Regions from separate parts of the Streptomyces sp. NPDC058872 genome, predicted to be linked through region 1. Evidence: riboswitches for the same ligand, from Rfam matches in the RefSeq annotation. Region 1 holds a riboswitch; the other holds the start of a gene.
The links. A riboswitch is a leader RNA that binds a small molecule or an ion and turns the genes downstream of it on or off. The one in region 1 is predicted to bind glycine.
Positions count from the first base shown of each region.

Region 2: another riboswitch for glycine. It lies ahead of gcvT (glycine cleavage system aminomethyltransferase GcvT); the one in region 1 lies ahead of gcvP (aminomethyl-transferring glycine dehydrogenase).

Region 1 covers NZ_JBHYMK010000020.1:1,338-16,548, forward strand. Annotated here, with positions in the region: gene ACFW22_RS15210 (sugar phosphate nucleotidyltransferase) at 1-2,148, shown strand, start outside; gene ACFW22_RS15215 (DUF881 domain-containing protein) at 2,249-3,178, shown strand; gene ACFW22_RS15220 (small basic family protein) at 3,175-3,507, shown strand; gene ACFW22_RS15225 (DUF881 domain-containing protein) at 3,513-4,511, shown strand; gene ACFW22_RS15230 (FHA domain-containing protein) at 4,593-5,534, shown strand; gene ACFW22_RS15235 (MerR family transcriptional regulator) at 5,566-6,315, shown strand; gene ACFW22_RS15240 (bifunctional nuclease family protein) at 6,381-6,854, shown strand; gene ACFW22_RS15245 (MerR family transcriptional regulator) at 7,046-7,669, shown strand; gene ACFW22_RS15250 (DNA polymerase IV) at 7,773-9,185, shown strand; gene ACFW22_RS15255 (PRC-barrel domain-containing protein) at 9,270-9,644, opposite strand; glycine riboswitch at 9,756-9,855, shown strand; gene gcvP (aminomethyl-transferring glycine dehydrogenase) at 10,035-12,920, shown strand; gene ACFW22_RS15265 (DUF5999 family protein) at 13,003-13,209, opposite strand; gene ACFW22_RS15270 (hypothetical protein) at 13,541-14,131, opposite strand; gene ACFW22_RS15275 (glutamate--cysteine ligase) at 14,612-15,211, shown strand, end outside.
Region 2 covers NZ_JBHYMK010000003.1:126,423-141,633, reverse strand. Annotated here, with positions in the region: gene ACFW22_RS02800 (cysteine desulfurase family protein) at 1-445, opposite strand, end outside; gene ACFW22_RS02795 (thioesterase family protein) at 615-1,478, opposite strand; gene ACFW22_RS02790 (trimeric intracellular cation channel family protein) at 1,502-2,182, opposite strand; gene ACFW22_RS02785 (ABC transporter ATP-binding protein) at 2,402-3,586, opposite strand; gene ACFW22_RS02780 (ABC transporter ATP-binding protein) at 3,583-4,716, opposite strand; gene ACFW22_RS02775 (ABC transporter permease) at 4,713-5,711, opposite strand; gene ACFW22_RS02770 (ABC transporter substrate-binding protein) at 5,826-7,586, opposite strand; gene ACFW22_RS02765 (ABC transporter permease) at 7,698-8,726, opposite strand; gene ACFW22_RS02760 (enhanced serine sensitivity protein SseB C-terminal domain-containing protein) at 9,089-9,880, opposite strand; gene ACFW22_RS02755 (enhanced serine sensitivity protein SseB) at 9,959-10,699, opposite strand; gene ACFW22_RS02750 (AAA family ATPase) at 10,903-11,565, opposite strand; glycine riboswitch at 11,727-11,827, shown strand; gene gcvT (glycine cleavage system aminomethyltransferase GcvT) at 11,985-13,100, shown strand; gene gcvH (glycine cleavage system protein GcvH) at 13,178-13,555, shown strand; gene glyA (serine hydroxymethyltransferase) at 13,587-14,846, shown strand; gene ACFW22_RS02730 (L-serine ammonia-lyase) at 15,008-15,211, shown strand, end outside.

The DNA.
Region 1 (15,211 bases):
CTCATCGCTTTCCACAAGGAGAAGGGCGCCCTCGTCACGGTCTGTCTGACGCGGGTACCGAACCCACTGGAATTCGGGATCACGATCGTCGACGAGGAGGGCAAGGTCGAACGTTTCCTGGAGAAGCCCACCTGGGGCCAGGTCTTCTCGGACACGGTGAACACCGGCATCTACGTGATGGAGCCCGAAGTCTTCGACTACGTCGAGGCTGACGTTCCGGTCGACTGGTCGGGAGACGTGTTCCCCCGGCTGATGAAAGACGGCAAGCCGATCTACGGTTATGTCGCCGAGGGCTACTGGGAGGACGTCGGTACCCACGAGAGCTATGTGAAGGCCCAGGCGGACGTCCTGGAGGGCAAGGTCCAAGTCGACATCGACGGGTTCGAGATCTCGCCCGGGGTATGGGTCGCGGAAGGTGCCGATGTCCACCCCGAAGCCGTACTGCGCGGACCGCTCTACATCGGCGACTACGCCAAGGTGGAAGCGGGTTCGGAGATCCGGGAGCACACCGTCATCGGCTCGAACGTGGTCGTCAAGAGCGGAGCTTTCCTGCACAAGGCGGTCGTCCACGACAACGTCTACGTCGGACAGCAGAGCAATCTGCGGGGCTGTGTGATCGGCAAGAACACCGACATCATGCGGGCGGCCCGGATCGAGGACGGGGCCGTCATCGGCGACGAGTGCCTGATCGGTGAAGAATCGATCGTCCAGGGCAACGTCCGGGTCTACCCGTTCAAGACGATCGAGGCCGGCGCCTTCGTCAACACGTCCGTCATCTGGGAATCCCGCGGGCAGGCGCACCTCTTCGGCGCACGGGGAGTCTCCGGGATCCTGAACGTGGAGATCACGCCGGAGTTGGCCGTCCGGCTCGCAGGGGCGTACGCCACGACCCTGAAGAAGGGCGCGACCGTCACCACCGCACGTGACCACTCCCGGGGCGCGCGAGCGCTGAAGCGAGCGGTGATCTCCGCACTGCAGGCAAGTGCGATCGACGTGCGCGACCTGGAGAACGTGCCCCTTCCGGTCGCGCGGCAGCAGACCGCGCGCGGCAGTGCGGGCGGCATCATGGTGCGGACCTCGCCCGGTGTGCCGGACTCCGTCGACATCATGTTTTTCGACGAAAGGGGAGCCGACCTCTCTCAGGGGGGACAGCGCAAGCTCGACCGGGTGTTCGCCCGGCAGGAGTACCGGCGTGCCTTCCCCGGCGAGATCGGCGACCTCTCCTTCCCCGCGAGCGTCTTCGACTCGTACACCGGCTCGCTGCTGAGGAACGTCGACACCACCGGCATCGCGGAAGCCGGGCTCAAGGTCGTCGTGGACGCCTCCAACGGCAGTGCCGGTCTCGTCCTGCCCAGCCTGCTCGGACGGCTACAGGTCGACTCCCTGACGATCAACCCGGGGCTCGACGAGTCCCGGCCCACGGAGTCGGCCGAGAGCCGGCGGGCCGGTCTCGTACGGTTGGGGGAGATCGTGGCCTCGGCGCGGGCGGCGTTCGGCGTGCGGTTCGACCCCGTCGGCGAACGGCTCTCGCTCGTGGACGAACGCGGGCGGATCATCGAGGACGACAGGGCGCTCCTGGTGATGCTGGACCTGGTGGCCGCCGAGCGGCGCTCCGGGCGTGTTGCACTGCCGGTCACGACGACCCGAATCGCCGAGCAGGTCGCCGCCTACCACGGCACCCAGGTGGAATGGACGACCACCTCGCCCGATGACCTCACCAGGGTCGGACGGGAAGACTCGACGATCTTCGGCGGAGACGGGCGCGGAGGCTTCATCGTGCCCGAATTCAGCAGTGTCTTCGACGGTGCCGCCGCCTTCGTGCGTCTGATCGGATTGGTGGCGCGGACACAGCTCACCCTGAGCCAGATCGACGCCCGGATCCCGCGGGCGCACGTCTTGAAGAAGGACATCGCGACCCCGTGGGCGGTGAAGGGGCTGGTCATGCGTCGGGTGGTCGAGGCCGCGGGCAGCAGGTCCGTGGACACCACGGACGGGGTCCGGGTGGTCGAGGCCGACGGGCGCTGGGTGATGGTGCTGCCCGACCCCGCCGAGGCCGTCACCCATCTGTGGGCGGAGGGGCCTGACGACGCTTCCGCACAAGCCCTCCTGGACGAGTGGGCCGCGGTCGTCGACAGCGCAGGTGGCTGAGCGGCCGGACCATCGGTCGGGCGGCACCCGGGAGGGAGCCGCCCGACCCCGTGGAGGGGCCATTCGGCGGTAGGGCGCACGACGTGCGACGATGTGCGGCATGTCGCAGCAGCCCCCCATTCGGAGCACCGGTTCACAGCCGCCGCGCCCGGACGCGTCCATGTCGCTGCTGAACAACGTGATCGACCACGCGCTCGACGACGGTTACGCGGAGGCGACGGCCCGGCGTACGGCCGAGGGCACCCAAGAGTCCCGCAGCATCCGCTCCAAGCTGGGCGTCGCCGCGGGACTCATGCTCGCCGCCGTCGTGGTCACCGTCGGGGCGGCCGAGGCGCGGATCTCCGCGCCCGTCGTCGCCAAGGAGCGGCAGGACCTGATCGACCGGATCGAAAGGGAGGCGTCCTCCGCCGACCAGTTGGAACGGGACATCGAGCGGATCGGCGCCGAGGTCCGCGGGAGCCAGCGGCAGGCACTGCAGCAGCACGGCGGCGACCAGGCCGAGCTGGTGACCTTGCTCTCGGGCGGAACCCCCGTGCACGGCCCGGGAGTGAAACTCGTCATCGACGACGCCAAGGGGACCGACACCGGTGGCGGCGGGCCGCGGGAGAGCACGGGCTTCTCCGACACGGGTCGGGTTCGTGACCGGGACATGCAGCGGGTGATCAACGGACTCTGGGAGTCGGGTGCCGAGGCGGTCGCGATCAACGGGCAGCGGTTGACATCGCTCTCTGCGATCCGGGCCGCCGGTGACGCCATACTGGTCGACAACAAGCCTCTGGTGCCGCCCTACACCGTCCTCGCCATCGGGGACGGACCGCGGCTGAGCACCGCGTTCCAGGACAGCGCTGACGGGCAGTACCTGCACGCGCTCGTGGAGAACTTCGGGATCAGGCGTCGGATCTCGGTCGAGGGCGACGTGAGCCTTCCGGCTGCACCTAGCCTGACCGTACGTACCGCAGAGCCGAGGGGGGCCGGGGTGGCGACGCCCTCCGGCCGGGCCGCGGCAGACACAGGGAAGGGCACATCGTGATCGCCGTACTGGGCCTCATCGTCGGAGTGGTGGTCGGACTGTTGGTCCGTCCCGAGGTTCCGGCGGTGGTCGAGCCTTATCTTCCGATCGCCGTGGTCGCAGCCCTCGACGCGGTCTTCGGCGGCCTCCGGGCCATGCTCGACGGGATCTTCGTCGACAAGGTCTTCGTGGTCTCCTTCCTCTCCAACGTGGTCGTGGCCGCACTGATCGTCTTCCTCGGCGACAAGCTGGGCGTGGGCGCACAACTGTCGACCGGCGTGGTCGTCGTCCTCGGCATCCGCATCTTCTCCAATGCGGCTGCCATCCGACGTCACGTCTTCCGGGCGTGAGGCCGATGAGCGAGAACCCACAGGACCGCGAGCGGCCCGAAGACCCGGAGAAGCCCGAGGGGAACCCGGAGAAGCCCGAGGGGAACCCGGAGAAGCCCGGGGGCGAGGCGTCCGGTGCGGCGCTGCCCGCGGCCGCAGAGCCCGCGGCCGCAGAGCCGGAGAGGAAGAAGCCGGACGTCCAGGAGCCCGAGCCGGCACCCGAGGCCGTCCGGGCACCCGAACCGGTCGTGGCGTCCGAGCCGCTTGCTGAGCCGGCCCCTGCCCACGCTTCTGAACCGGTCGAGCCGAGCGGACGGCGGCGGTTGGCCGCCGCCCTGTGGCCGCCGCGCATCACCCGGGCCCAACTCGTCGTGGCACTCCTGCTGTTCGTCCTCGGTCTCGGCCTGGCCATCCAGGTCTCCTCGACGAGCGACAACAGTGCGCTGCGCGGGGCCCGGAGAGAGGACCTGGTGAGGATCCTCGACGAACTCGACGACCGCACACAGCGCCTCGAGGACGAGAAGGCGCGTCTGGAGAAGCAGCGCTCCGAGCTGGAGTCCAGTTCGGACCAGGCCGAAGAGGCCCGCAAGCAGACCCAGGAGAGGGAACGGCAGCTCGGCATCCTGGCCGGTACCGTCATGGCCGAAGGCCCGGGCATCACCCTGACCATCGGTGACCCCACCGGGGCCGTCGAGTCCGACATGCTGCTCGATGCCATCCAGGAGCTGCGTGCGGCAGGGGCAGAGGCGATCCAGGTGAACGGTGTCCGCGTCGTCGCGGACAGCTATTTCACCGGCAGCGGTGAAGACATGCAGATCGATGGAACGAACGTGACCGCTCCGTACGTCTTCAAGGTCATCGGCAAGCCCGAGGATCTTGAGCCCGCGCTCAACATCCCCGGTGGCGTCGTGCAGACCCTGGAGAAGGAGCAGGCCACGGCCACGGTGGAGCAAGCGTCGAAGATCGTCGTCGACGCCTTGCGACCCGCGAAGCGGCCTGACTACGCTCAGTCGTCATCGCAGTGAGAAGGATATGAGGCGGGGCCCGCGACAAGCGCAAGTCGTTGCGGGGGGTCGGCGCACCACAAGGGTGGTGCGTGGTGGAAACTGTCCGGAGGATACGGACGTTGTGAAGGTGTCCGGGTCGGCAGGTGTGAAGGATCTCGGTTCGTCCTGCCCCACGGGCGGGTCTGTTTCGGTCAAGGGGAATCGCCCGTGAAGTTGTTTGGGAAGTTGTTCGGCAAGAGCGCACGCGAGGACGGCGGCAACGCCAGGCACGCCGCGTCGCGCCACGCCCAGAGCGAGGAGCAGGGTGGCGAACGCCCGCTCTTCCGTGACGAGATCGAGGGTCCGGGCGGTGACATTTCGGGCGCGCAGGGCGCGTCTTCTGTTGACCCCACCGGGGCCGCGCGCATAGGTTTCGGGGAACCATCAACCTCAAGTACGGGTGGAGGGTTTACCCCCGACCCGTACGCGACACAGACCTCCGCGGGGCAACCGCGGCAGGAGGACGCGTCCATGCCGGTGTGTACGAGGTGCGGTCACCGCAACACGGCCGACAGCCGCTTCTGCTCCCACTGCGGTACGCCGCTGCGGGGCGGGGCTGCCGCTGAGCGTGCGTCGGAGACGACGTCGACGATCTCCATCTCGGGCCTGGAGGCCTATGAAGCGGAGATCACGGGCCAGACGCAGTTGCCCTCGCTCTCGCCCGAGGCGTTGGCGGCAGTGGAGGCGCTTCCGCCCGGTTCCGCGCTCCTCGTGGTGCGCCGGGGCCCGAATTCGGGCAGCCGTTTCCTGCTCGACAGCGAACTGACGACGGCCGGCCGTCATCCGCAGAGCGACATCTTCCTGGACGACTTCACGGTCTCCCGGCGGCACGTCGAGTTCCGGCGGGCCCAGGACGGCAGCTTCACCGTCTCCGACGTCGGCAGCCTCAACGGCACGTACGTCAACCGCGAGCCGATCGACTCGGTCGTCCTGTCGAACGGCGACGAGGTGCAGATCGGGAAGTACCGGTTGGTCTTCTACTCGAGCCAGCGAGGCGTGTGACGCCTCGGGGAATCCCCTTCAGGGAAGGTTCATGCTGCGAACACCGACGGGCGGTGCCGAGTCCGGCACCGCCACTGCGGGCGACCGGCTGGTCAGCATCGGCACGGTGCTGAACCAGTTGCGCGACGAATTTCCCGAAGTGACGATCTCCAAGATCAGGTTCCTTGAGGCCGAGGGCTTGGTCGAGCCCCGTAGGACGGCTTCCGGATACCGCAAGTTCAGTCCGCAGGACGTGGAGCGACTGGCCCAGATCCTGCGGATGCAGCGGGACCACTACCTTCCGTTGAAGGTCATCCGCGAGCACCTCGACGCCCTTGCGAGGGGGGAGCAGGTCAGCCTTCCCGCACCCGGGCGTCGGCGGGACCCCCTCGAGGGGTCCTGGGAGCAGGATGCGGTGGTGGAGCCGTCGACCGTCAGTCGCATCGGGCGTGCCGAGCTGATCGCCGCCGCCGAGGTGACCGAGACGGAACTCGCCGAGTGGGAGTCGTACGGCCTGATCGCCGAGGCGGAGGGCGGCGGTTATGACGCCGAGGCGGTGATCGTCGCCAGGCTGGTTGCGGGCTTGGGGAGGTTCGGTCTGGAACCCCGCCACCTGAGGGCCGTCAAGGCGGCTGCCGACCGGGAGGCGGGACTGATCGAGCAGGTCGTCGCGCCCCTGCGGCGCCACCGCAACCCGCAGACCAGGGCGCATGCGGAGGCCACCGCCAAGGAGCTCGCCGCCCAGTCGGTGCGACTGCACGCGGCTCTCGTCCAGACCGCCCTGGGCGTTCGGTTGCAGTGAATCGGAATGCGACCGTGAGGGGGCCCGACTATCCAAACCGGTCGGGCACGTCCTAGGGTTGCTGTGTGAACGAGCTCGACGTTGTGGGTGTCCGCGTGGAAATGCCCTCCAACCAGCCGATCGTGCTCCTGCGCGAAGTGGGAGGCGATCGCTACCTCCCCATTTGGATCGGACCGGGGGAGGCGACCGCGATTGCCTTCGCCCAGCAGGGGATGGCCCCTCCGCGACCGTTGACGCACGACCTCTTCAAGGACGTGCTGGAGGCCGTGGGGCAGGAGCTCACCGAAGTCCGCATCACGGATCTGCGTGACGGCGTCTTCTACGCCGAGCTGGTCTTCGCCAGCGGCGTCGAGGTGAGTGCGCGGCCGTCGGACGCGATAGCGCTGGCCCTCCGCACCGGGACGCCGATCTTCGGCAGCGACGGCGTGTTGGACGATGCGGGCATCGCGATCCCGGACGAGCAGGAGGACGAGGTGGAGAAGTTCCGCGAGTTCCTCGACCAGATCTCGCCAGAGGACTTCGGGAGCAGCAACCAGTGAAACGGGGCGGCGTGGCCCGAGGCCGTTCGTGGGGTGCTGTCAGACCATTCGACTAGCCTTTCCCGGAGAGGGGCACGCGAAACCACTCTCAGGGTGATTATCACTCGGCGTGCCGAGTGTGGCGATCGTTGACGCACCCCGAGTGACTGCCTACCTTCGTGTGGGCAGGTCAAGGACGGAGGGTCGGCGTGATGAGCAGCGCGGACGGTAGGGCAGGGAGCTCCCTCGGGCACGCGTCCGGAGGGAGCGGTCCATATCCGCTTCACGGCAGTGTGGGCGACTTCGGAACGGGCACGGACGGCGGTACGGGGCCGGCCGGAGAAGCGATCGGCTACCGCGGCCCCACGGCCTGCGCCGCAGCCGGGATCACCTACCGACAGCTGGACTACTGGGCGCGCACCGGCCTCGTGGAACCGAGCGTGCGGCCCGCCTACGGGTCGGGGACGCAACGGTTGTACAGCTTCCGCGACGTCGTCGTGTTGAAGATCGTCAAGCGTTTCCTCGATACCGGGGTGGCCCTCCAGAACATTCGGGCCGCCGTGCAGCACTTGCGCGCCCGGGGCTTCCAGGATCTGGAGCGGATGACGCTGATGAGCGACGGGGCCACGGTGTACGAGTGCTCGTCGCCCGACGAGGTGGTCGACCTGCTCCAGGGGGGACAGGGAGTCTTCGGCATCGCCGTCGGCGTGGTCTGGCGTGATGTCGAGGCGGCGCTCTCGCAGTTGCACGGGGAGCGGATCGACACCGGCGAGACGCTGATCAGGCACAATCCGGGCGATGAGCTGGCACGACGGCGGCGTGACAGAGCCGTCTGACCCCGGTGGGACGTCCAGGGAAGGGTCCCGGTCATCCGACGGCCGCTCCGGTGCGGAGCGATCGGCCCCGCCGTTGTCAGTGGTGTGAGGCAGCATCGGGACCGTGAGATCCGCGCCCACGATCCTGCACCTCGACATGGATGCCTTCTTCGCCGCTGCCGAGCAGGCGGCGAAGCCCAGCCTGCGCGGAAAGCCCGTGGTGGTCGGTGGTCTCGGACCACGGGGGGTGGTCGCTACCGCCTCCTACGAGGCGCGTCGCTTCGGAGTCCACTCGGCCATGCCCATGGGGCAGGCGCGGCGGCTGGCGCCGAACGCGGCGTACCTCGTGCCGCGCTTCGCCTTCTACCGGTCGATCAGCGACCGGGTCATGGAGCTGCTCCGCGAGCTCTCCCCGCTCGTGGAGCCGCTGAGCCTCGACGAGGCCTTCGTGGACCTCGAAGCCGGCGGCGTCGCCGACGACAGCGCGGGCGCACGGGCCGCGGGGGAGCGGCTGAGGGACGACATCCTCGCGGCGACCGGGCTCACCGGGTCCGTGGGGCTGGCCGGGTCCAAGATGATCGCGAAGATCGCTTCGGAGGAGGCCAAGCCGGACGGGCTCGTCGTCATCGAGCCCGGGACCGAGAAGGAGCTCCTCGGGCCGCGGTCGGCACGCATCCTGCCCGGGGTCGGTCCGGCCACCGGGGAGCACCTTCGGCGTGCCGGGATGGCCACCGTCTCCGACCTCGCGGAAGCGGGTGAGGACGAGCTCGTGCGGCTGCTGGGGAGGGCGCACGGCGCCTCGCTGTACCGGATGGCCCAGGGGCACGACGAACGGCCCGTGGTGGCCGAGCGGGACGCCAAGTCGGTGTCCGTCGAGGACACCTTCGACGTGGACCTCCACGACCGGGTGCGGATCCGGACCGAGGTCGAGCGGCTTGCGGAGCGCTGCGTGGGGCGGCTTCGGTCCTCGGGGCACTCGGGACGGACCATCGTCCTGAAGGTGCGGCGCTACGACTTCTCGACGCTCACCCGGTCCGAGACGCTGCGGGGGCCGACGGATGACCCCGGCGTGGTGCGGGAGGCCGCCGGACGGCTGCTCGAAGCCGTGGACACGACGGGGGGTGTGCGCTTGCTGGGGGTGGGGGTGAGCGGGCTCGCCGACTACACGCAGGAGGACCTGTTCGCCCAGGCGGAGGCCGAGGCGGGTGCCGGCGCGGAGCCCGGTGGAGGGGAGGGCGTCGGGGAAGGTCCCGGTGCGGAGGAACCGGGGACCGCGGGAGGCCCCGGTGCGACCGTCGAGGAAGCGGCCGGGCCCGGGGCCGCGGGGACCGTGGAGAGGCACTGGTCGCCCGGACACGACGTGCGGCACGCGGTGTACGGGGCCGGCTGGGTCCAGGGGAGCGGGCTCGGCAGGGTCACGGTGCGGTTCGAGGAGCCGTGGTCCGCGCCGGGCAGGGTGCGGACGTTCTCCGTGGACGACCCTGAGCTGGTGCCCGCGGAGCCCGTGCCGCTGGTGCCGGGGGGCGCGGTGCCGTGATGCGGGGGAGGGCGGACCCGACGGCGGTCGGTTGTGCGCCCCGCGGCGGCAGCAACCCCGCGGATGCCGCCGCGGGACGCGGTCTCAGGAGCCGTCCTGGCCCGCCAGGCGGCCGAAGTCCTTGTCCGGGGCGTCCGTGGGCGGGGGCGGCAGGGCGAGGCCGTAGTGGCGGTAGAGCTGGAGTTCCTGCTGGGGGGAGAGGTGGCGGCCCACCCCGAAGTCCGGGGCGTCCTTGATGAGGGCCCGCTCGTACGGGACGTGGAGGCCGTCGTCGAGAAGGTCGCTCGGTTCCAGGGGGACGAAGGCGTCCCGGCCGAACAGGCCCGTGCGGACCGCGGCCCACTCCGGAATCCCGGTCGCGTCGTCCAGGTACACCTCGTCCACGGTTCCGATCTTGTGCCCACTGCGGTCGAACGCCTTGCGGCCTATCAGGCTGCGCGGATCGATATCGGTCTGCACGGTCCCTCCAACTGGTCGCAACTGCCCTACACCTACGAAAAGGCACATCTGGGATGTCGGCCACTTGAGCGATGGGAGTCGCAACCTCGCTGGTAGGCTGGTTGTGGCTGCCGACCCCGTGCGGGAGAGTCCCCCGGAAAAACCTTCCGGTGGGCGCCGAAGGAGCAAATCCTCCCCGGAATCTCTCAGGCCCCTGTACCGCGCGGACGAGGTCACTCTGGAAAGCAGGGCGGATGTCCGACGGCATTCCGCTCTCACCGACGGTGAAAGCCGGCGTGCCGCGAGGCGTGCCGGTGAAGCTCTCAGGTTGAGATGACAGAGGGGGAGGCCGTCCGGGTACCCGCGCCGTGGTGCCCCTCGCAGGTCGTGACGACCAGGAGGCCTCCGTACATGACCGCCAACCGCATTCCGCTCTCCGAGCTCGAACAGGGCATCCCGTTCGAGCAGCGGCACATCGGGCCCGACGCCGAAGCCCAGGCCAAGATGCTCGCCCAGGTCGGTTACGGCTCGCTCGACGAGCTCACGGCCGCCGCGGTGCCGGACGTGATCAAGAACGCCGAGGCGCTGGGCCTGCCGGGCGCGCGCACCGAGGCCGAGGTCCTCGCCGAGCTCCGCTCGCTCGCCGACCGCAACCAGGTCCTCGCCCCGATGATCGGCCTCGGTTACTACGGGACCTTCACCCCGCCGGTCATCCTCCGGAACGTGATGGAGAACCCGGCCTGGTACACCGCCTACACGCCCTACCAGCCCGAGATCTCACAGGGCCGCCTCGAGGCGCTGCTCAACTTCCAGACCGTGGTCGCCGACCTGACCGGTCTGCCGACCTCCGGTGCCTCCCTCCTCGACGAGGGCACCGCCGCAGCCGAGGCCATGGCGCTCTCCCGGCGCGTCGGGAAGGTCAAGAACGGGGTCTTCCTCGTCGATGCCGACGCCCTGCCGCAGACCATCGCCGTCATCGAGACCCGTGCCGAGCCGACCGGCGTCGAGGTCGTCGTCGCCGACCTGAGCGGGGGCATTCCCGCCGAGGTCGCCGAGCGCGGCGTCTTCGGCGTGCTGCTCCAGTACCCGGGCGCCTCCGGTGCCGTCCGCGACATCAAGCCGCTCGTCGACGCCGCCCACGAGCTCGGTGCGATCGTCACGGTCGCCGCCGACCTGCTGGCTCTGACGCTGCTCACCCCGCCCGGCGAGCTGGGTGCCGACATCGCCGTCGGCACGACCCAGCGGTTCGGCGTGCCGATGGGCTTCGGCGGCCCGCACGCCGGCTACATGGCCGTCCAGGACAAGCACGCCCGCTCCCTGCCCGGCCGTCTGGTGGGCGTCTCCGTCGACGCCGACGGCAATCGCGCCTACCGGCTGGCCCTGCAGACCCGCGAGCAGCACATCCGCCGCGAGAAGGCCACCAGCAACATCTGCACGGCCCAGGTGCTGCTCGCCGTCATGGCCGGCATGTACGCGGTCTACCACGGTCCCGACGGCCTGAAGCAGATCGCGCAGCGCACCCACCGGTACGCCGCGATCCTCGCCGCGGGCCTCACCGCCGGTGGCGTCGAGGTCGTGCACGGCTCCTTCTTCGACACCCTTGCGGTCCGCGTGCCCGGCAAGGCCGACGAGGTCGTCGCCGCCGCCCGCGAGGCCGGGGTGAACCTCCACCGCGCCGATGCCGACCTGGTGTACGTCTCCTGCGACGAGACCACCGGACGCGAGCAGATCGCGGCCGTCTGGGGCGCCTTCGGCGTGACCGCCGACGTCGAGGCCCTGGACGCCGTCGTCGAGGACTCCGTTCCCGCCGGTCTGCTGCGCTCCGACGCGTACCTGACCCACCCGGTCTTCCACGCGCACCGCTCCGAGACCTCGATGCTGCGCTACCTGCGCAAGCTCGCGGACCGCGACTACGCGCTCGACCGCGGCATGATCCCGCTCGGCTCCTGCACCATGAAGCTGAACGCGACGACCGAGATGGAGCCGGTCACCTGGCCCGAGTTCGGTCAGATCCACCCCTTCGCACCGGTCGAGCAGGCGCAGGGCTACCTCACGCTCATCACCGAGCTGGAGGAGCGCCTCGCCGAGGTCACCGGATACGACAAGGTGTCGATCCAGCCCAACGCCGGTTCCCAGGGCGAGCTCGCCGGTCTGCTGGCCGTCCGTGCCTACCACCGTGCCAACGGGGACGAGCAGCGCACCGTCTGCCTCATCCCGTCCTCCGCGCACGGCACCAACGCCGCCTCCGCCGTGATGGCCGGCATGAAGGTCGTCGTCGTCAAGACCGCCGACGACGGTGAGGTCGACGTCGAGGACCTCCGCGCCAAGATCGCCCAGTACCGCGACGAGCTGTCCGTGCTGATGATCACCTACCCGTCCACGCACGGAGTGTTCGAGGAGCACGTCGCCGACATCTGCGCCGAGGTCCACGAGGCCGGCGGTCAGGTGTACGTCGACGGCGCCAACCTCAACGCACTGGTCGGTCTGGCCAAGCCGGGCAAGTTCGGCGGAGACGTCTCCCACCTGAACCTGCACAAGACCTTCTGCATCCCGCACGGCGGCGGTGGCCCCGGTGTCGGCCCGGTCGGCGTGCGCGCCCACCTCGCGCCGTACCTGCCGAACCACCCGCTCCAGCCCACCGCGGGCCCGGAGACCGGTGTCGGCCCGATCTCGGCCGCCCCGTGGGGCTCCGCCGGCATCCTTCCGATCTCCTGGTCGTACGTGCGGCTGATGGGCGGCGAAGGCCTCAAGCGCGCCACCCAGGTCGCCGTGCTCGCGGCGAACTACATCGCCAAGCGCCTGGAGCCGCACTACCCGGTGCTCTACACCGGTCCGGCCGGTCTGGTCGCCCACGAGTGCATCGTGGACCTGCGTCCGCTCTCCAAGGCGACCGGCGTCACCGTCGACGACATCGCCAAGCGCCTCATCGACTACGGCTTCCATGCGCCGACGATGTCCTTCCCGGTGGCCGGCACCCTGATGATCGAGCCGACGGAGTCCGAGGACCTGGCCGAGCTCGATCGTTTCTGCGACACGATGATCGCGATCCGGAGCGAGATCGAGAAGGTCGCCTCCGGCGAGTGGCCCGGCGAGGACAACCCGCTGCACAACGCCCCGCACACCGCGGCTGCACTGGGCGGCGAGTGGAACCACCCGTACACGCGCGAGGAGGCGGTCTTCCCCGCCGGCGTCTCGGTCGCGGACAAGTACTGGCCGCCGGTGCGCCGCATCGACGGTGCCTTCGGCGACCGGAACCTGGTCTGCTCCTGCCCGCCGCTGGACGAGTACGACAACTGATCACGATGCGAGGGCCGGCCCGGAGGTTTTTCTCCGGGCCGGCCCTCGGCGTTCGCTTCCCGCCCGTCCCCTCCGGGCGCTTTCAGGCGGCCGTCGTCACCTGCCCCGCCGTCAGCGGCCGGTGCGGGGCGATGATCTGTCCGTCCGGCAGCAGCTCGCCGGTGTCCTCGAACAGGAGGACGCCGTTGCACAGCAGGCTCCAGCCCTGTTCCGGGTGGTGCGCCGTCAGTCGGGCCGCCTCGCGGTCAGCTGAGTCGGCGGTGGGACAGGCAGGCTGGTGCTGGCACATGGGTGGGTTCTTTCGCTGCGTCGTGGTGGATGTCCTGCGGCTCTGCGCGCTCATGGCCGCCCCCGTCGGTAGGTTGCTTCCGGTCACAGTGTTGCCCCACGGACGCGCTTCCGCAGGTATTTCACGTCAGCTCGTCCTCTGCGGAGAAGACGCATCACCCGCAGGGGCGGTTCAGGCCAACTACAGGGTCCCTTCGGATGGTTCGGGGTGGTCCCAGCGGGCTAGTCCGTCCGGGAGGAATGTTCGGACAGGGTGTTCGGGCGGCGCGCCCGGACGTCAGTGCGCCCCGTGGCCCGGCCGGGTCACGGGGCGGCGGCGCGGGGCGCCGGGCTCAGGCGGGCGCCCCCGAGCCCAGGAGCGGCGGCGGCGCGAGGCGCGTGCTCAGGACGAGCAGGAGCTCGGCGAACCGGTAGGACTGGTGGGCCACGATGCCCGGTGGTGCGGGTGCCAGGGGCACCATCAGATCGGTTGCCGCCGGGGCGTCCTCCGTCGCCTCCGCCTCCGGGCCGGGCTGCAACCACAGCGTCAGCATGTAGAGCTCCGGAACGGAGAGCAGGCGCGGCCGGTAGGCGACGGGCAGCGACTGGGCCTGGAGCAGGGCCCGCTCCATGGAGGGGACGTACGGTCCTTCGAAGAAGTGCGAGAACGACCAGCCGTCCGGGGTGAGCATGGTGTCCGCGGCGGCGATGGCCCGGTCCCCGTCGCTGATGAGGAAGCGCCAGCCGGTGAGTTGGGCCCGGGGGGCGAGCCCCGGTGTCCCGGTGACGCCGAGGACGTGCACGGGCAGGGGGTGTTGGGGGCTCAGCGGTCCCTGTGCGGCGCGCAGGGCGGGAGTCCGCGGCTCGCGGACGGCGGTCGGCGAACCGAGGGCCGCGAGGACGCTACGCAGGGCCGGCGCGGGGGCCGGGGAAGGTCGAAGCATGGTGGGACGCCTCTCACTCAGGAGACACGGTGAAGCGTGGGCAGGTACGACGGCGCTGTCGACGGCGGGGCCAGAGAGGGGCCATGGGGCCATGGCCGGGCGCCAACACTCTGCCTCGTCCGCGGAGTTTATACGACAAGTGTTCACAGAGTGTTTCCGCTAGGTGCCGCGGATACTCCTGGCAAGGTGTCATCCGGTCGAAAAGAAAGGGAGTTGCAAGGGAATCCAGAAGGTGGCGTCACTCCGACCTGCGGATTTTTCCTCGCGGGGGACGGCCGGATTTTGCTTCGCCGCCTCAGGGGAATGTGCCAAGAGAATATGTCGGACGTTCCCTGCCCTGGGAATGTGCCAGTCGAGCGCTTCATCCAGCCTATCCTCCGACAGGCCGGTCCCGCAGGCGTTGTGGATCAGTCGGGTGGGCATCATCGTCCGAGACGCGCGGCCGTCGTGGCGGCTGCCCACTCGGGGAGGGACGCTTCGATGGGGGAGAAGGTCGTGGCCGACGGGTTCGGTCCGTCGGATCGGCAGCAGTACCGGAGGAAACTCCAGCAGTGCCTCGCGGGACTCGCGCGTCTGCTGGCGGAGAAGCGGTTCGATCGGCCGCGCAATCTCATGGGCGTGGAGATCGAACTCAATCTCGCCGGTGCCGACGGGCTGCCCCGCATGTTGAACGGGCCGGTTCTCGAAAAGATCGCCAGCGCTGATTTCCAGACGGAACTCGGAATGTTCAACCTGGAAGTCAACATCGCGCCCCACCAGCTCGGCGGGCGGGTTTTCGACCGGCTGGCGGAGGAGATCGGAACCGGCATCGGATACGCCGACCGCAAAGCCGCGGAACTCGATGCCGGGGTCGTCATGATCGGCATTCTGCCCACGCTCGCACAGTCCGACCTGGTTCCCGCGAACCTGTCGGCCAACGACCGCTACACGCTGCTCAACGACCAGATCCTCGCCGCCCGCGGCGAGGACTTCACCCTCGACATCCACGGCGTCGAACGACTGCTGTGCACGACGGAGTCGATCGTGCCCGAGGCGGCCTGCACCTCGGTGCAGTTGCACCTCCAGGTGACCCCCACCCGG
Region 2 (15,211 bases), on a different contig from region 1:
TGGCCAGGGCGACGGACTCGGGATCGCGGGCGATCGCCTCGCGCAGGGCCTCGGGGTGCACCCGGCCGTGGTGGTCGACCGGGAGGTACTCGACGGTGGCGCCCTCGTGGGCGGCGAGCCAGTCGACGGCGTCGAGGACGGCGTGGTGCTCGACCGGGCTCGCCAGGACGCGGGTGCGGCGGGGGTCGGCGTCGCGCCGGGACCAGTACAGGCCCTTCACGGCGAGGTTGTCCGCCTCCGTGCCGCCGGAAGTGAGGACGACCTCGCTCGGGCGTGCGCCGAGTGCGGCGGCGAGGGTCTCGCGCCCCTCCTCGACGGTCCGCCGGGCCCGCCGTCCGGCGGCGTGCAGGGAGGAGGCGTTGCCCGTGACGGCGAGCTGGGCGGTCATCGCCTCGATCGCCTCGGGCAGCATGGGCGTGGTCGCGGCGTGGTCGAGGTAAGCCATGGTGGGTCGATTCTACGAGCCCGGGGACGGCGGCCCGGCGCCCGGCCCGTTCTTGCCGGTGGCCGATCCTCGCTCCCCGGCCGCCCGGGGAGCGATCGCCCCGCCCGGGCCGCCCGGGAGCAGGGCCGGTGGCGGCCCCGGCGGGGCCGGGCGGCGGTCGTGCGGGGGTTCAGTCGCGCGGGGCGCGGGCCAGTTGACGGGACTGGGCGACCAGACGACCGGCGCTGTCCCAGACGTCGGCGTCCTCCTCCAGGAAACCGCCGGCGAGGTTCCGGGTGGTGATCGAGACCCGCAGCGGTCCGGGGGCCGGGCGGCAGCGGACGTGCGTGGTCAGCTCGACGGTCGGGGTCCAGCCCTTGAGGCCCAGCTCGAAGGAGGTCGGCGGCAGGGCGTCGACCGCGAGCAGGAGCGAGAGGGCGTCGGGCTCGCGGCCGTCGGCCAGGCCGAACCAGGCCCGCATCTCGCCCTTGCCGGAGGGGGCTCCGACCGCCCAGCCGACGCAGGCCGGATCGAGACGGAGGTCGAGCCGGTCGGCGATGGCGGAGGAGCCGGGGATCCTCGGGGCGGGGTTGTCGGCGGCGCTGAAGCAGTTCTCGATCGGGGCCATCTCCGGGGGCGTCGCGGAGGTGCGGACGTCTTCGGTGAGGGCGTCGAGGTCGCCGTACGAGGCGAGGACGCGGATGCGCTCGACCTCGGTGCCGTCCTCGGCGTACTGGAAGAGCGAGGCCTGCCCGGTGGAGAGGGTGCGACCGGTGCGGACGGTCTGGGTCCTGATCACCGCGGGTCCGGGCACGGAGGGCGTGAGGTAGTGCGCCGAGATCGTGAACGGGTCGGGGTGCGGGAGGTGGTCGCCGAGGGCGCGGCCGAGCAGGGCGAGGAGGTAGCCGCCGTTGACGGCTTGGATGATCGTCCAGCCGGCGGAGAGGTCGGCGTCGTAGACGCCCGGTTCCCGGAGGGTGACGGCGGTGTCGCGGTCGAACTCGCTCGATGCGGCGAGGGCCGCGGCGGGGCTCGTCTCGGTGCTCGTGCTCATGCCGCCGACGGTACAGCAGGAAACTACTGAGCGGTAGCTTTTTCGACGTCCTCCTCGCGGGCGGCGGAGCGACGGTTCCAGGCGCGCGGGGCGCGCCAGTGGTAGCGCATCGCGAGGAGGCGGAGCGCGAAGGCGGTGAGCACGGCGGTGCCGCTGGTGAAGGCGTTGAGCACGTCGAAGCGGATGCAGAGCACGACCATCGTCGCGCCCACGATCGCCGGCACGGCGTACAGGTCGCGGTCCCAGCGCAGCAGCGACGGGACCTCGTTCGCCAGCACGTCCCGCAGGACACCGCCGCCGACGGCCGTCGCCAGGCCGAGCGCGGCGGAGGACGTGAGGCCGAGGCCGTACTCGTACGCCTTCGTCGTGCCGGTCACGCAGAAGAGTCCCAGCCCCGCGGCGTCGAAGACGTTGACGGCGGTCTGGGTGCGCTCGACCTCCGGGTGGAGGAAGAAGACCAGGACCGCCGCGATCAGCGGCATCAGGAAGTAGCCGAGGTCCGTGAAGGCGGCGGGGGGCACGGCGCCGATGATCAGGTCGCGGAAGAGGCCGCCGCCGAGGGCGGTGACCTCCGCGAGGACGGCGATGCCGAAGACGTCGAAGTTCTTGCGGACGGCGAGGAGGGCGCCCGAGATGGCGAAGACGAAGATGCCGACGAGGTCGAGGGCGTGTTGTACCGAGGGGGTGAACAGTTCGTGGAGCACCGCCCCATTGTCCCGTTGCTTCCCGGTGGGCCCTCCCGCGGTCCCACCGGTGCCGGCCCGCGGGAGGGGCACCGGCGGGGAGGGGCCCGCCGCGGGAGGGGCGGGGCGGGGCCGGGGAGGCGGGCGCCGGGAGGAGGGCGGGCACTCCTTCCTCCCCCGTGCGGGGAAGCAGCGGGGCCCCGATCGCCTTCCGGCGTCGGGGCCCCGCGGGCGGTCTCGTCAGGCCTTCGGCGCGTCGCCCTCGGCATCGGCCCCGGCGGGCTCGGCATCGGCCCCGGCGGGCTCGGCACCGGTGGGCCCGGTCTCCGAAGCCGCCTGCGCCGGCTCCTCGGCGGACGCCGACTCCCCCGGCTTCTTCGTGAGGGCGATGTCCACCGGTCGGCGGGCCTCCGGAATCGTCACGCCCTCCTGGTCCTCCGGGTGGTGGCAGGCCACGCGCTGCCCCGGACGGAGCTCCAGGAGCGCGGGCTCCTGGGTCCGGCACAGGTCCGTCGCCTTCCAGCAACGGGTGTGGAAGCGGCAGCCCGGCGGCGGGGCGATCGGGGACGGCACGTCGCCCTTGAGCAGGATGCGCTCGCTCTTCGCTCCCCGGCGGCGCGGGTCCGGGATCGGCACCGCGGACATCAGGGCCCGGGTGTACGGGTGCAGGGGCGCCTCGTACAGGGACTTGCGGTCCGCCAGCTCCACGATCTTGCCCAGGTACATCACCGCGATGCGGTCCGAGACGTGCCGGACGACCGACAGGTCGTGGGCGATGAACACATAGGTGAGGCCCAGCTCGTCCTGGAGGTCGTCCAGGAGGTTGACGACCTGCGCCTGGATGGAGACGTCGAGGGCGGAGACCGGCTCGTCCGCGACGACGAGCTTCGGCTTGAGGGCGAGCGCGCGGGCGATGCCGATGCGCTGGCGCTGGCCGCCGGAGAACTCGTGCGGGTAGCGGTTGTAGTGCTCCGGGTTCAGTCCCACCAGGCCGAGGAGGCGCTGGACCTCCTTCTTCACGCCGCCCTCGGGCTCGACGCCCTGGAGCCGGAAGGGGGCCGAGACGATCGAGCCGACCGTGTGGCGCGGGTTCAGCGAGCCGTACGGGTCCTGGAAGATCATCTGGACGTCCCGGCGCAGCGGACGCATCTGCGCCACCCCGAGGTGGGAGATGTCCGTGCCCTGGAACTCGATGCTGCCGCCGGTCGGTTCGAGGAGACGGGTGATCAGCCGTCCCATCGTGGACTTGCCGCAGCCGGACTCGCCGACGACGCCGAGGGTCTCACCGGGGTAGACCTCGAAGTCGAGCCCGTCGACCGCCTTGACCGCGCCGGACTGACGCTGGAGCAGGCCCTTCCGGATGGGGAAGTGCTTCTGCAGGCCGCTGACCTTGAGCAGGGGCTCGGTGCTCTTGTTGTCGCTCACAGCTTCGGCGCAATCTCTTCGGTCCAGATGCGGGTGCGCTCCTCCTGCGACATGTGGCAGGCCGAGTAGTGGCCGCTGCCGATCTCCAGCAGTTCGGGGCGCACGGTCCGGGTGATGCCGCCCTTCGGCACGTCCGCGTAGGGGCAGCGCGGGTTGAAGGCACAGCCGCTGGGGACGTTGATGAGGCTGGGCGGGTTGCCCTTGACGGGGATCAGGCGCTCGGTCTGCTCCCGGTCGATGCGGGGCATGGAGCCGAGCAGGCCCCAGGTGTAGGGGTGCTGCGGCTCGTAGAAGACGTCCTCGGCGGAGCCCCGCTCCACGCACCGGCCGCCGTACATCACCAGGATGTCGTCGGCGATCTCGGCGACCACGCCGAGGTCGTGGGTGATGATGATGACCGCGGAGCCGAACTCCTTCTGCAGGTCCCGGATCAGATCGAGGATCTGGGCCTGGACCGTCACGTCGAGCGCGGTGGTCGGTTCGTCGGCGATGAGCAGCTCGGGGTTGTTGACCAGTGCCATGGCGATCATCGCGCGCTGGCGCATGCCGCCGGAGAACTCGTGCGGGTAGTTGTCGAACCGCTTGGCCGGCTCCGGGATGCCCACCCGGTCGAGCAGTTCGACGGCCCGCTTGCGGGCGGTCTTCTTGTCGACGTCGTGGTGGACCCGGTAGGCCTCCACGATCTGGTGCCCCACCGTGTAGTAGGGGTGCATCGCGGACAGCGGGTCCTGGAAGATCATCGCCATCTCGCGGCCGCGCATCCGGCGCACGGTGTCCGCGTCGGCGGAGAGCAGCTCGCGTCCGTTGAGCCAGATCTCGCCGGAGATCCGGGCCTTCTGCCGGCCGTACTGGCCGACCGTGTGGAGGCCCATGACGCCGAGCGAGGTGACCGACTTGCCGGAGCCGGACTCGCCCACGATGCCGAGGGTCTTGCCCTTCTCCAGCTGGAAGCTGATGCCGTCCACCGACTTCACCAGACCGTCGTCGGTCGGGAAGTGGATCTTCAGGTCGCGCACGTCCAGGAAGGCGTCGGACGGGGCGTCCTGCGACACGGCCCGTTCCACCGCGCGGCTCTCGGCCGGGGAGGTCTCGTCGAGCGCCGCGCCGGTCTTCGACAGCTTGTCCGTCATGCGAGCCTCACTCGGGGGTCGATCACCGCGTACAGCAGGTCCACCAGGAGGTTGGCGATGACCACGCAGGCGGCCGTGATGAGCGTGACCGCGAGGATCACCGGGAGGTCGCGGTCGCTGACCGCCTTGAAGGCGGCGTTGCCGAGCCCGGAGAGGTTGAACGCGGTCTCGGTCAGGACCGCGCCGCCGACGAGGGCGCCCAGGTCCATGCCGAAGATGGTCAGGATGGGGGTCATGGTGGAGCGCATGGCGTGCTTGCCGAGCACCACCGGCTCGGTGAGGCCCTTGGCGCGGGCCGTGCGGATGTAGTCCTCGCCGAGCACCTCCAGCATGGTGGCGCGGGTGAGCCGGGCGTACATCGCCGCGTACAGGAAGGCCAGGGTCACCCAGGGGAGCAGGAGGCCCATGAACCACTCGCCCGCGGACTCGGAGATCGGCACGTACTTGGCGTCGAGCCAGCCGAGCTGGGTGCGGAAGAGGAACATCGACAGCATGGCCGTGAAGTAGATGGGGAGCGAGACGCCGGCCAGGGCGGTGACCATCGCGGCCCGGTCGACGAGCGTGCCCCGCTTGAGCGCGGAGACGACGCCGGTGGAGACGCCGATCACCAGCCAGACGACGGCCGCGCCGAGGACCATGGAGAGGGTGACCGGGATCCGGTCGACCAGCATCGCCCAGACGTCCTGCTCGGTCTTGAAGGAGTAGCCGAAGCACGGGGCCGCACAGTGGATGGTTTCGCCGCCGCCCGTGTAGTCACGGCCGACGAAGATGCCGGAGACGAAGTGCCAGAACTGCACCAGGATCGGCTCGTCCAGGCCCAGCTTCTGCCGGACGCCCTCGATGGAGGCAGGATCCGCCTGCTTGCCGACGAACATCGCGGCAGGGTCGCTGCCGGTCAGCTTGGGAATGAGGAAGAAGATGCTGAGCGTCACGAACGTGACGACGAGCAGCATCACCGCGACGGCGATCAACCGTCGGATTATGTATGCAAGCATGCGGTCGGCCGGGCGGGGGCCGGAGCGTCCTCTCGGACGTCCCGGCCCCCGCGCACGGCCATCACCTGCCCTTCGGACCTGGCGGCGGGTGGTGCGCCGGTGAAGCGGGTCGGATTACTTGACGACGCCGAGCGACGCGTAGTCGTAGCGGCCGTTGTAGGCGTCGGCCGTGTAGACGTTGGTCAGTCGCGAACCGCGCCAGATGATGTTCTTCTCGTGGGTGAAGGGCAGGTAGACCGCGGCCTCCGAGACCTTCGTGTTGATCTGCTTGTAGAGCTCGCCGGCCTTGTTCGGGTCGGTCTCCTTGAGGGCCTGGTCGAACAGGCCGTTGATGGCCGGGTCGTTCAGCTCGGAGAAGTTGTTGTTGCCGGACTGGAGGATGAAGCGGCCGTCGACGAGCGGCTGCAGGAAGCCCTGGCCGGTCGGGAAGTCGGCGCCCCAGCCCATGATGATGATGCCGTAGCCCTTCTCCTTGACCGTCTTCGGCGAACCGATGATGCCGGAGGTCTGGGCGCCGTCGAACTGGTCGATCTGGGCGTCGATGCCGACGGCCTTCAGGGCCTGCTGCATCGACTCGGCGGTGGCGATCTCGACCGGCTTGTTGTTGCGGACCGCGATCGTGGTCTTGAAGCCGTCCGGCTTGCCGCACTTCTTCAGCGCGTCCTTGGCCTTGGCCAGGTCCGGGGCGCCGCTGAGCTTGCCGTACGGGTCGTCCTTCGGGTCCGCGCCCTTGATCGCCGGCGGCAGCATGTTGGAGGCGATGTCGCCACCGGCCTGCGGGCCGCCGCGGGCGGTCTGCAGGGACTTGGTGTCGGCCGCGTAGATCATGGCCTTGCGGCACTCGATGTTGGGCGTGACCGTCTGCGGGAAGACCGCGTAGCGGATGAAGCCGGTCTGCGGGTTGTCGACGTTGCCCTTGTACTGCTGGAGCACCTTCTGGCGGGCCGCGCTGCCGACGCCGGTGGCGTTGATGTCGAGGTCGTACTCGCCCTCGATCAGGCGGTTGTCCATGTCGTCGGCGTTCGTGGTGAACGTGACGCTGACCTTGTCCGGCAGGGCCTTGCGGACGGTGTCCGTCTTGGCGTCCCACTTGTCGTTGCGGACGAGGAGGATGGACTTGTTGGGGGTGTACTCCTGCCACTTGTACGGGCCGGAGGAGAAGGGCTTCAGGCCGTACTTGGCACCGGTGTCCTTGTCGGCGCGGACCGGGGAGGCGGAGGGCATGGCCAGCATCTGCAGGAAGTCGCCGTTGGCGACCGGCAGCTTGAAGACGATGGTCTTGTCGTCCGGGGTCTCGATCGCCTTCAGGCCCAGCTTGTCGGCGCTGGTGTCCTTGTACGGGCCGGAGTACTCGCCCTTGGGGTCGAGGACCTGCTGGAGGTAGATCGGGCCGCCGGAGATGACGTCCTGGGCCCAGATGCGCTCGATGCCGTACTTGACGTCCTTGGAGGTGATCGGCTTGCCGTCCTCCCAGGCCACTCCGTCCTTCAGGGTGAAGGTGTAGGTGAGGCCGTCCTCCGAGACCGTGCCGGTGTCGGTGGCGAGGTCCGAGACCAGCTCGGTGGAGGCGGCGCCCGGCTCGGCCTTGAAGGTGACCAGCTGGCGGGCGTAGTAGCGGGAGAAGTCCCACATGAAGCCGTAGTAACCGCGCTGCGGGTCCCACGAGTCGGCCTCCTGCGAGCCGATGAACTTCAGCTCGCCGCCCTTCTTGTCCGAGGCGTTGAGGACCTTGTTCACCCCGCCGTTGAAGGCGAGGTCGCCGCCCTTGCCCGTGTCGTCGCCGCCCTTGCCACCGCCACAGGCGGTCGTGACGACCATGGTGGCCGCGGCGAGCAGCGCACCCGCGGCAATTCTGCGCTGAGAGCTCTTGAGCATGGGTCCAGCAACCTCCGGGTTAGTGGCGGGCCTTGGAGTGAATCCGCCGTTTTGGGGATGAGCCTCCTGTCGCCAGCGGCAGGGGCGGGTCTTGCGTGTCGTCGGCGAACGTCAGCGGGAGCCCTTCGGGTCGAACGCGTCGCGCACGCCGTCGCCGAAGAGGTTGAACGCCAGGACGGTGATGAAGATGGCGAGGCCGGGGATCACCATGAACAGCGGGTCCGACTCGTAGGTGTTCACGGCCTTCGAGAGCATCTGTCCCCACGAGGCGGTGGGCGGCTTGACACCCGCACCGAGGAAGCTGAGCGCCGCTTCGGTGAGGATGTTGGTGGGGATCATCAGGGTCGAGTAGACCGTGATCGGCGCGACCAGGTTGGGCAGCAGCTCGCGCACCAGGATGTAGAAGCGGCCGGCCCCCAGGCTCTGGGCGGCCTCGACGTACTCGCGGTTGCGCAGGCTGAGCGTCTGGGCCCGGACGATGCGTCCGATGTAGGGCCAGCCGAAGAAGCCGATCACCAGGACCAGGGCGGCGATGCGGACGCCCGAACCGTCCAGGCCGAGCAGCTCGTTGGGGAGCACCGAGACCAGGGCGATGGTGAAGAGCAGCTGCGGGAAGGCCAGCATCACGTCCATGATGCGGCTGAGGACCGCGTCGATCCAACCGCCGAAGAAGCCGGCGACGATGCCGAGGAGCGTGCCGAGGAAGACCGCGAAGAGGGCGGCGAGGAAGGCCACGAGCAGCGAGATCCGTGCGCCGTAGACGATCCGGCTGAAGACGTCGCGGCCGTTGACGGGCTCGACGCCGAACAGGAAGTCGGCGTTGATGCCGCCCCAGGAACCGACCGGGGTGCCGAACAGCGGGTCGATCTGGTCCTCGTGGAACTCGTCCGGCGGGTGGCCCAGCAGGGCGACGATCACCGGCGCGAAGACCGCGACGAAGATGAGGAAGACGACGACGCACGCGCCCGCGAGGGCCAACTTGTCGCGCTTGAGCCGGTTCCAGGCGATCCTGAGGGGCGAGCGTCCTTCGATCGTCTTGCCGGGAGTACCGGAGTTGCCCGGAGTGCCGGGAGCGTCGGGCGCGCCGTCGACGGTGGCGGTCGCCTCGCCCGCACTCGCCTCGTGCAGTGGTGCCGTCATCGTGGTGAGGACCCCTCTCGGCCGCCGGTAGCCGGCCCTTGCCCGCCGCGGATAGCGGCTCGGTGGAACAACCCTGCAGGGCACCGGCCCGAAAGCGGCCGAACGCCCGGTGTTCCGGGGAGTCTTCAATGTGCTCGCGATCACCCGCCAGACCTGACGGGGAATGTTTGCTCAAACGTGATGCGGTGCTGCGACTTCCGTTATCCGGACGTCGTGACCACGTGAGCGGACCAACCGGGGCTCTCTTCCGCGGAATCGGACATGTCGCTCAACCAGTGCCGTGAGCTGACCAATGGGGGTGAACGAAGGCCTCCGGAGTGGATTCCGGAGGCCTTCGACCACAAGGGGGCGGGGGTGGCGTCTCAGTATCCGGACGGCGCCGGCGGCGGGTATCCGTACCCCGGGGCGGCGGCCGGTCCGCGCCCGCCGTGCGCCTCGCGGTCGTAGAACGGCCGCGCGTTGGCCCGCAGCCACAGCGCGACCGGGTCGTACGCGTCGGAGAGCGCGACCGTCGAGACGGGCAGGCCCTCGGGCACCGCACCGATCGACTGCCGCATCATCGAACGGACGGTGTCGACGGCCGCCGGGGAGGTGTCGTACAGGTCGAGGCCGATGACCAGGTACGCGGAACCGAGTGCGGGCTGCACCCATCCGCGGCGCAAGGACCGGATGACCGGGGTGCGGTGCGCGTTCTGCGTGAGCAGGGCGTAGAACTGCGGGACCTCCAGGGCGGGCTCGGTGACGCGCAGCGGCCCGGCGGGCATCCGGTCGAGACCGGTGGCGATCCGGCGGAGGTCGGCCCAGGGAATGCCCACGCCGCCGCCCGGGGCATGCGGATTGAGCCAGATGCCCCAGCGGTCCGGATAGAGGGCGCGGGCGATCTCGCGACCGGTGACGCGTTCGTGGGCCCGGTTCCAGCCGGCGACGGCGAACTCCTGGGCGGAGGTGACGCAGGGCGCGTAGCCGTAGCCGTCGACCTCCATGTTCCCGTACTGGGCGTCGGGCGAACCGGGTGCGCCCTGCCAGAGCAGCATCCAGAGCTCGCCGCCCACCAGGGCGTGCAGCAACTGCTCGTACGCGTCGTAGCGTCCGGGTGCCACCTGGCGCAGCATGTGCTCGACCTGTCCGGTCGCAGCGGTGCCTGACGCGCTCACCCTCGGTCCCGCCCCTCTTCCGTCCACCACGTACGTCTGTCCAGCAATCGAGTCAGTTCAGCTTAAACAGGGTCCCGCTCACACACCGGCGCGCTGGTAGAAGGGGCGCACCCGCTCCACCATCCAGTCGCCGACCGGGTCCTGTGCCACGTCCAGCAGGATCAGGTTGACCGGCCAGGCGACCTCGACCCGCCCGAGCGCCCGGCCCAGGGCGTCCAGGGGGGCGGTGCGGTCGGCGCCCTCCCAGTGGGAGAGCTGGACGCCGATGAAGAGGGCCGGTTCGGTGCCCTCGACGCTGGCGAGGGCACGGCGGGCGGTGGCGATGGCGCCGACGGCCTCGAACTCGGCGGAGGCGGCGGCGAGGAAGTCGACCGGGTCGTCCTGCCAATCGGGCTCGAAGAGCCGGACGCGTCCGCCGCTGGCGGGGCCGTCGAGCGGAGTGCGACCGGTGCGGCAGAGCTCGGCGACGGCGGGCGGGGGCAGCGGGACGCCGACGGTGCCGCCGGGGTTCACGGCGATGCCGAGCTGCGGGGGCAGGCCGCGGGCGAAGTCCCGGGCCGGGGCCACGGTGAACGACATGTGGTCCCCCACACAGGCGAGGAACTGTTGCTCGGAGCTGAAGACGGGGACGTAGGCCACACCGTCGATCTCCATCGTGGCGAGATCGAGGTCGCGGCTCTCCGGGCCGCCGCCGTTGGGCAGGGGGACCCAGACCTGGCTGCGCCCCAACACCTCGACCAGTCGGCTGCCGGCCTCCGGATTGCCGAGTGAGGCGGCAAGGACCTCTTCGAGCTCATTGCCCGGCCACGTCACGTCCACGGTCTCGCCCTTCCCCTCTCGCACGGCCTGCCGCACCGGCCGCCGGGCAGCACCCTAACGCCGCCCCGGCACCGTCGTGGCCAAAAGGGAAGGGTACGGGCGTCCCCGGACGTGCGGGACACCACCCGTGCCCCGCCTCGTCGCCGCCCCTCCGTCGGGTCCGCCCCTCCGTCAGGTCCGCCCCTCCGTCAGGTCGTCGCCCGTCAGGCCGCCTCGCGGAAGCCGATCGCACGGAGGGCGTCGGCGGCGTCCCGGTCGAGCAGGGTCGCCGAGGCGCAACCGTGCGGCAGGTTGCCGGACTCGGCGGCCCGCACCAGCCGGCCGACGGCCCGGCGGTGGCGGGCGAAGGCGTACGCGGAGACGCCCCGCCCCCTGGCCCGCTGGCCGGCCTTGGCGGTGTCCGGGGTGACGTCGAGGAGGAGCAGGTGCAGGCCCCGGCCCCGCCGTCGCGCCTCGCGGGCGAGCCAGCCGCGCACCCAGGCCTGGGTGCCGCAGTCGTGGACGACCACCCCGGCGCCGGAGCGCAGGGCGCGGTGCAGTGCCGCGTAGTGCGCGAGCCGGACCAGGGGACGGTAGACGGCGTACGGGAGGATGCGGGGCATCCGGGCCTCCCAGCGCTCACGGGCGTCCTGGGAGTCGATGCCGAGGCCCTCCGCGGCGCGCTTCATCAGGGTGGACTTGCCGCTGCCCGGCAGCCCGGAGACGACCACCAGGTCACCGGGGGCGAAGGTGAGGGCGCGGGGGCCCCGACCGCCGCGTGCGCGCAGGTCCCGCAGGAGCCGGCCGCGACCGCGGCTCCGGGCGCGGGCCCGCTGGGACGGTATGCCGGTGCCCGTGGCGTACGCGCCGGTCTGGTGGATCGTCATGGCCTTCCCCCTCCTCAGGTCTCCGGAGACCTGAGGAGACCCTTGCCCAGGAAGTGTAAAGAAAGAGTAATGGGGCACAAGCGATTTGCCCCGCCGACCCCGCGTGCAATGATGTGCCCGCCAGGCGCGCACAGTCGCCGCACAATCGCATACCGGCCGCTCGAATCCGCGCGGGAGAGTTCCGGACCGCCGAGTGCGTCCGGGCGCCGAAGGAGCAAGACCCTCCCTTGAATCTCTCAGGCCCCGATACCGCGTGGATGAGGCAGATCTGAAAAGCGGGACGCCCTGGCGTCCCCACCCAAGGTGCAAGCCGAGGATGCCCTCGGTGAACCTCTCAGGTTCCATGACAGATGGGGAGGACGTCCTCGCCCGTCATGTTTTCCCCACCGATCACGCCCTTGGGACCCGGGAGCCACCCCATGAGCACTGCCCCCCGTCTGACCGCCCTCGATGCCCTGCATCGTTCGCTGGGCGCGACCATGACCGACTTCGCCGGCTGGGACATGCCGCTGCGCTACGGCAGCGAGCGCGACGAGCACAACGCCGTGCGCACCAAGGCCGGCCTCTTCGACCTCTCCCACATGGGCGAGATCACCGTCACCGGCCCGCAGGCCGTCGACCTGCTGGACTTCGCCCTCGTCGGCAACATCTCCACCGTGGGCAACGGCCGCGCCCGCTACACGATGATCTGCCAGGAGGACGGCGGCATCCTCGACGACCTGATCGTGTACCGCCTCGGCGAGACCGAGTACATGGTCGTCGCGAACGCCTCCAACGCCCAGATCGTCCTGGACGCCCTCGTCGCCCGCTCCGAGGGCTTCGACGCCGAGGTGCGCGACGACCGCGAGGCGTACGCCCTGATCGCGGTCCAGGGCCCGGAGTCCCCCGGCATCCTGAAGTCGCTCACCGACGCCGACCTGGACGGGCTGAAGTACTACGCCGGCCTGCCCGGCACCGTCGCCGGCCTGCCCGCGCTGATCGCCCGCACCGGTTACACCGGCGAGGACGGCTTCGAGCTGTTCCTGAAGCCCGAGCACGCCGAGGCCGTGTGGAAGGCGCTGACCGAGGCGGGCGAGGGCGTCGGCCTGATCCCCTGCGGCCTGTCCTGCCGCGACACGCTCCGCCTGGAGGCGGGCATGCCGCTGTACGGCCACGAGCTGACCACCTCCCTCACCCCCTTCGACGCCGGTCTGGGCCGGGTCGTGAAGTTCGAGAAGCCGGGCGACTTCGTCGGCCGCAAGGCCCTGGAGGCCGCGGCCGAGCGCGCCGAGAGCGCGCCGCCGCGCAAGCTGGTCGGCCTGATCGCCGAGGGCCGCCGGGTCCCGCGCGCCGGGTTCTCGGTCGTCAAGGACGGCGAGGTCATCGGCGAGGTGACCTCGGGCGCCCCGTCCCCGACCCTCGGAAAGCCGATCGCGATCGCCTACGTGGACGCGGCGCACGCCGAGCCCGGCACCCAGGGTGTAGGTGTGGACATCCGCGGCGCCCACGAGCCCTACGAGGTCGTGGCACTGCCGTTCTACAAGCGCCAGAAGTGACGCAGTCGTCCCACCCCGGGTCTCAGCCCGCGAGACCCGCGTACATCAGCACTCCCCAGATCCAGGAGAATCAGGTCATGAGCAACCCCCAGCAGCTGCGCTACACCAAGGAGCACGAGTGGCTGTCGGACGCCGAGGGCGGCGTCGCGACCGTCGGCATCACGGAGTTCGCGGCCAACGCGCTCGGTGACGTCGTCTACGCCCAGCTCCCCGAGGTCGGTCAGACCGTCACCGCGGGCGAGACCTGCGGCGAGCTGGAGTCGACGAAGTCCGTGAGCGACCTCTACTCCCCCGTGAGCGGCGAGGTCGTGGAGGCCAACCAGGACGTGGTGGACGACCCGTCGCTGGTGAACACGGCTCCGTTCGAGGGTGGCTGGCTGTTCAAGGTGCGCGTCGCGGAGACGCCGGACGATCTGCTCTCCGCCGACGAGTACACCGCGTTCTCCGCCGGCTGAGACCGGGCCCGAGACCCCTAGGGATCGATTCATGTCGCTTCTGAACACTCCCCTCCACGAGCTGGACCCGGACGTCGCCGCCGCCGTCGACGCCGAGCTCCGCCGCCAGCAGTCCACCCTCGAAATGATCGCCTCGGAGAACTTCGCTCCGGTCGCCGTCATGGAGGCCCAGGGCTCCGTCCTCACCAACAAGTACGCCGAGGGCTACCCGGGCCGCCGCTACTACGGCGGCTGCGAGCACGTCGACGTGGCCGAGCAGATCGCCATCGACCGGATCAAGGACCTGTTCGGCGCCGAGTACGCCAACGTCCAGCCGCACTCCGGCGCCTCCGCCAACCAGGCCGCCCTGTTCGCGATCGCCCAGCCCGGCGACACGATCCTCGGCCTGGACCTGGCGCACGGCGGCCACCTCACCCACGGCATGCGCCTGAACTTCTCGGGCAAGCAGTTCAACGTGGTGGCGTACCACGTGGACGAGGCCGGTCTGGTCGACATGGCCGAGGTCGAGCGCCTCGCCAAGGAGCACCGCCCCAAGGTGATCATCGCGGGCTGGTCCGCCTACCCGCGCCAGCTGGACTTCGCCGAGTTCCGCCGGATCGCCGACGAGGTCGAGGCCTACCTGTGGGTCGACATGGCCCACTTCGCGGGCCTGGTCGCCGCGGGTCTGCACCCGAACCCCGTCGAGTACGCGGACGTGGTCACCTCCACCACGCACAAGACGCTCGGCGGACCGCGCGGCGGCATCATCCTGGCGAAGAAGGAGTTCGCCAAGAAGCTGAACTCCTCGGTCTTCCCCGGCTTCCAGGGCGGCCCGCTGGAGCACGTGATCGCGGCCAAGGCCGTCTCCTTCAAGGTCGCGGCCTCGGAGGAGTTCAAGGAGCGCCAGCAGCGCACCCTGGACGGCGCCCGGATCATCGCCGAGCGGCTGGTCCAGGACGACGTCAAGCAGCACGGCGTCTCCGTCCTGTCCGGCGGCACCGACGTGCACCTGCTCCTGGTCGACCTGCGCGACAGCGAGCTGGACGGCCAGCAGGCCGAGGACCGCCTCCACGAGGTCGGCATCACGGTCAACCGGAACGCCGTTCCGAACGACCCGCGCCCGCCGATGGTCACCTCCGGCCTGCGCATCGGCACGCCGGCCCTGGCGACCCGCGGCTTCGGTGCCGAGGACTTCGCCGAGGTCGCCGACATCATCGCCGAGACCCTGAAGCCCGGCTTCGACGCCGAGGCACTGAAGGCCCGGGTGACCGCCCTCGCGGACAAGCACCCGCTGTACCCCGGCCTGAAGTAATTTCGTACCCTTTTGTTCCAGGGTTCGTCCGTACGAAAAATCCGGGGCACCGCGCACACTGGACAGTGGGCGCGGTGCCCCGGCCCTTTCCCTCCCCTTCCTGCTCGTTCTGCGCCACCCCGGCAGACAACGGCGTCTAGCCCCCCACAAGGAGTCCTCCCGTGGCCATCTCGGTCTTCGACCTGTTCTCGATCGGCATCGGCCCGTCGAGCTCCCACACGGTGGGCCCCATGCGCGCGGCCCGGATGTTCGCCCGCCGGCTGAAGAACGAGGGCCTGCTCGCCCACACCGCGGCGATACGGGCGGAGCTGTACGGCTCGCTCGGCGCCACCGGGCACGGACACGGCACCCCGAAGGCCGTCCTC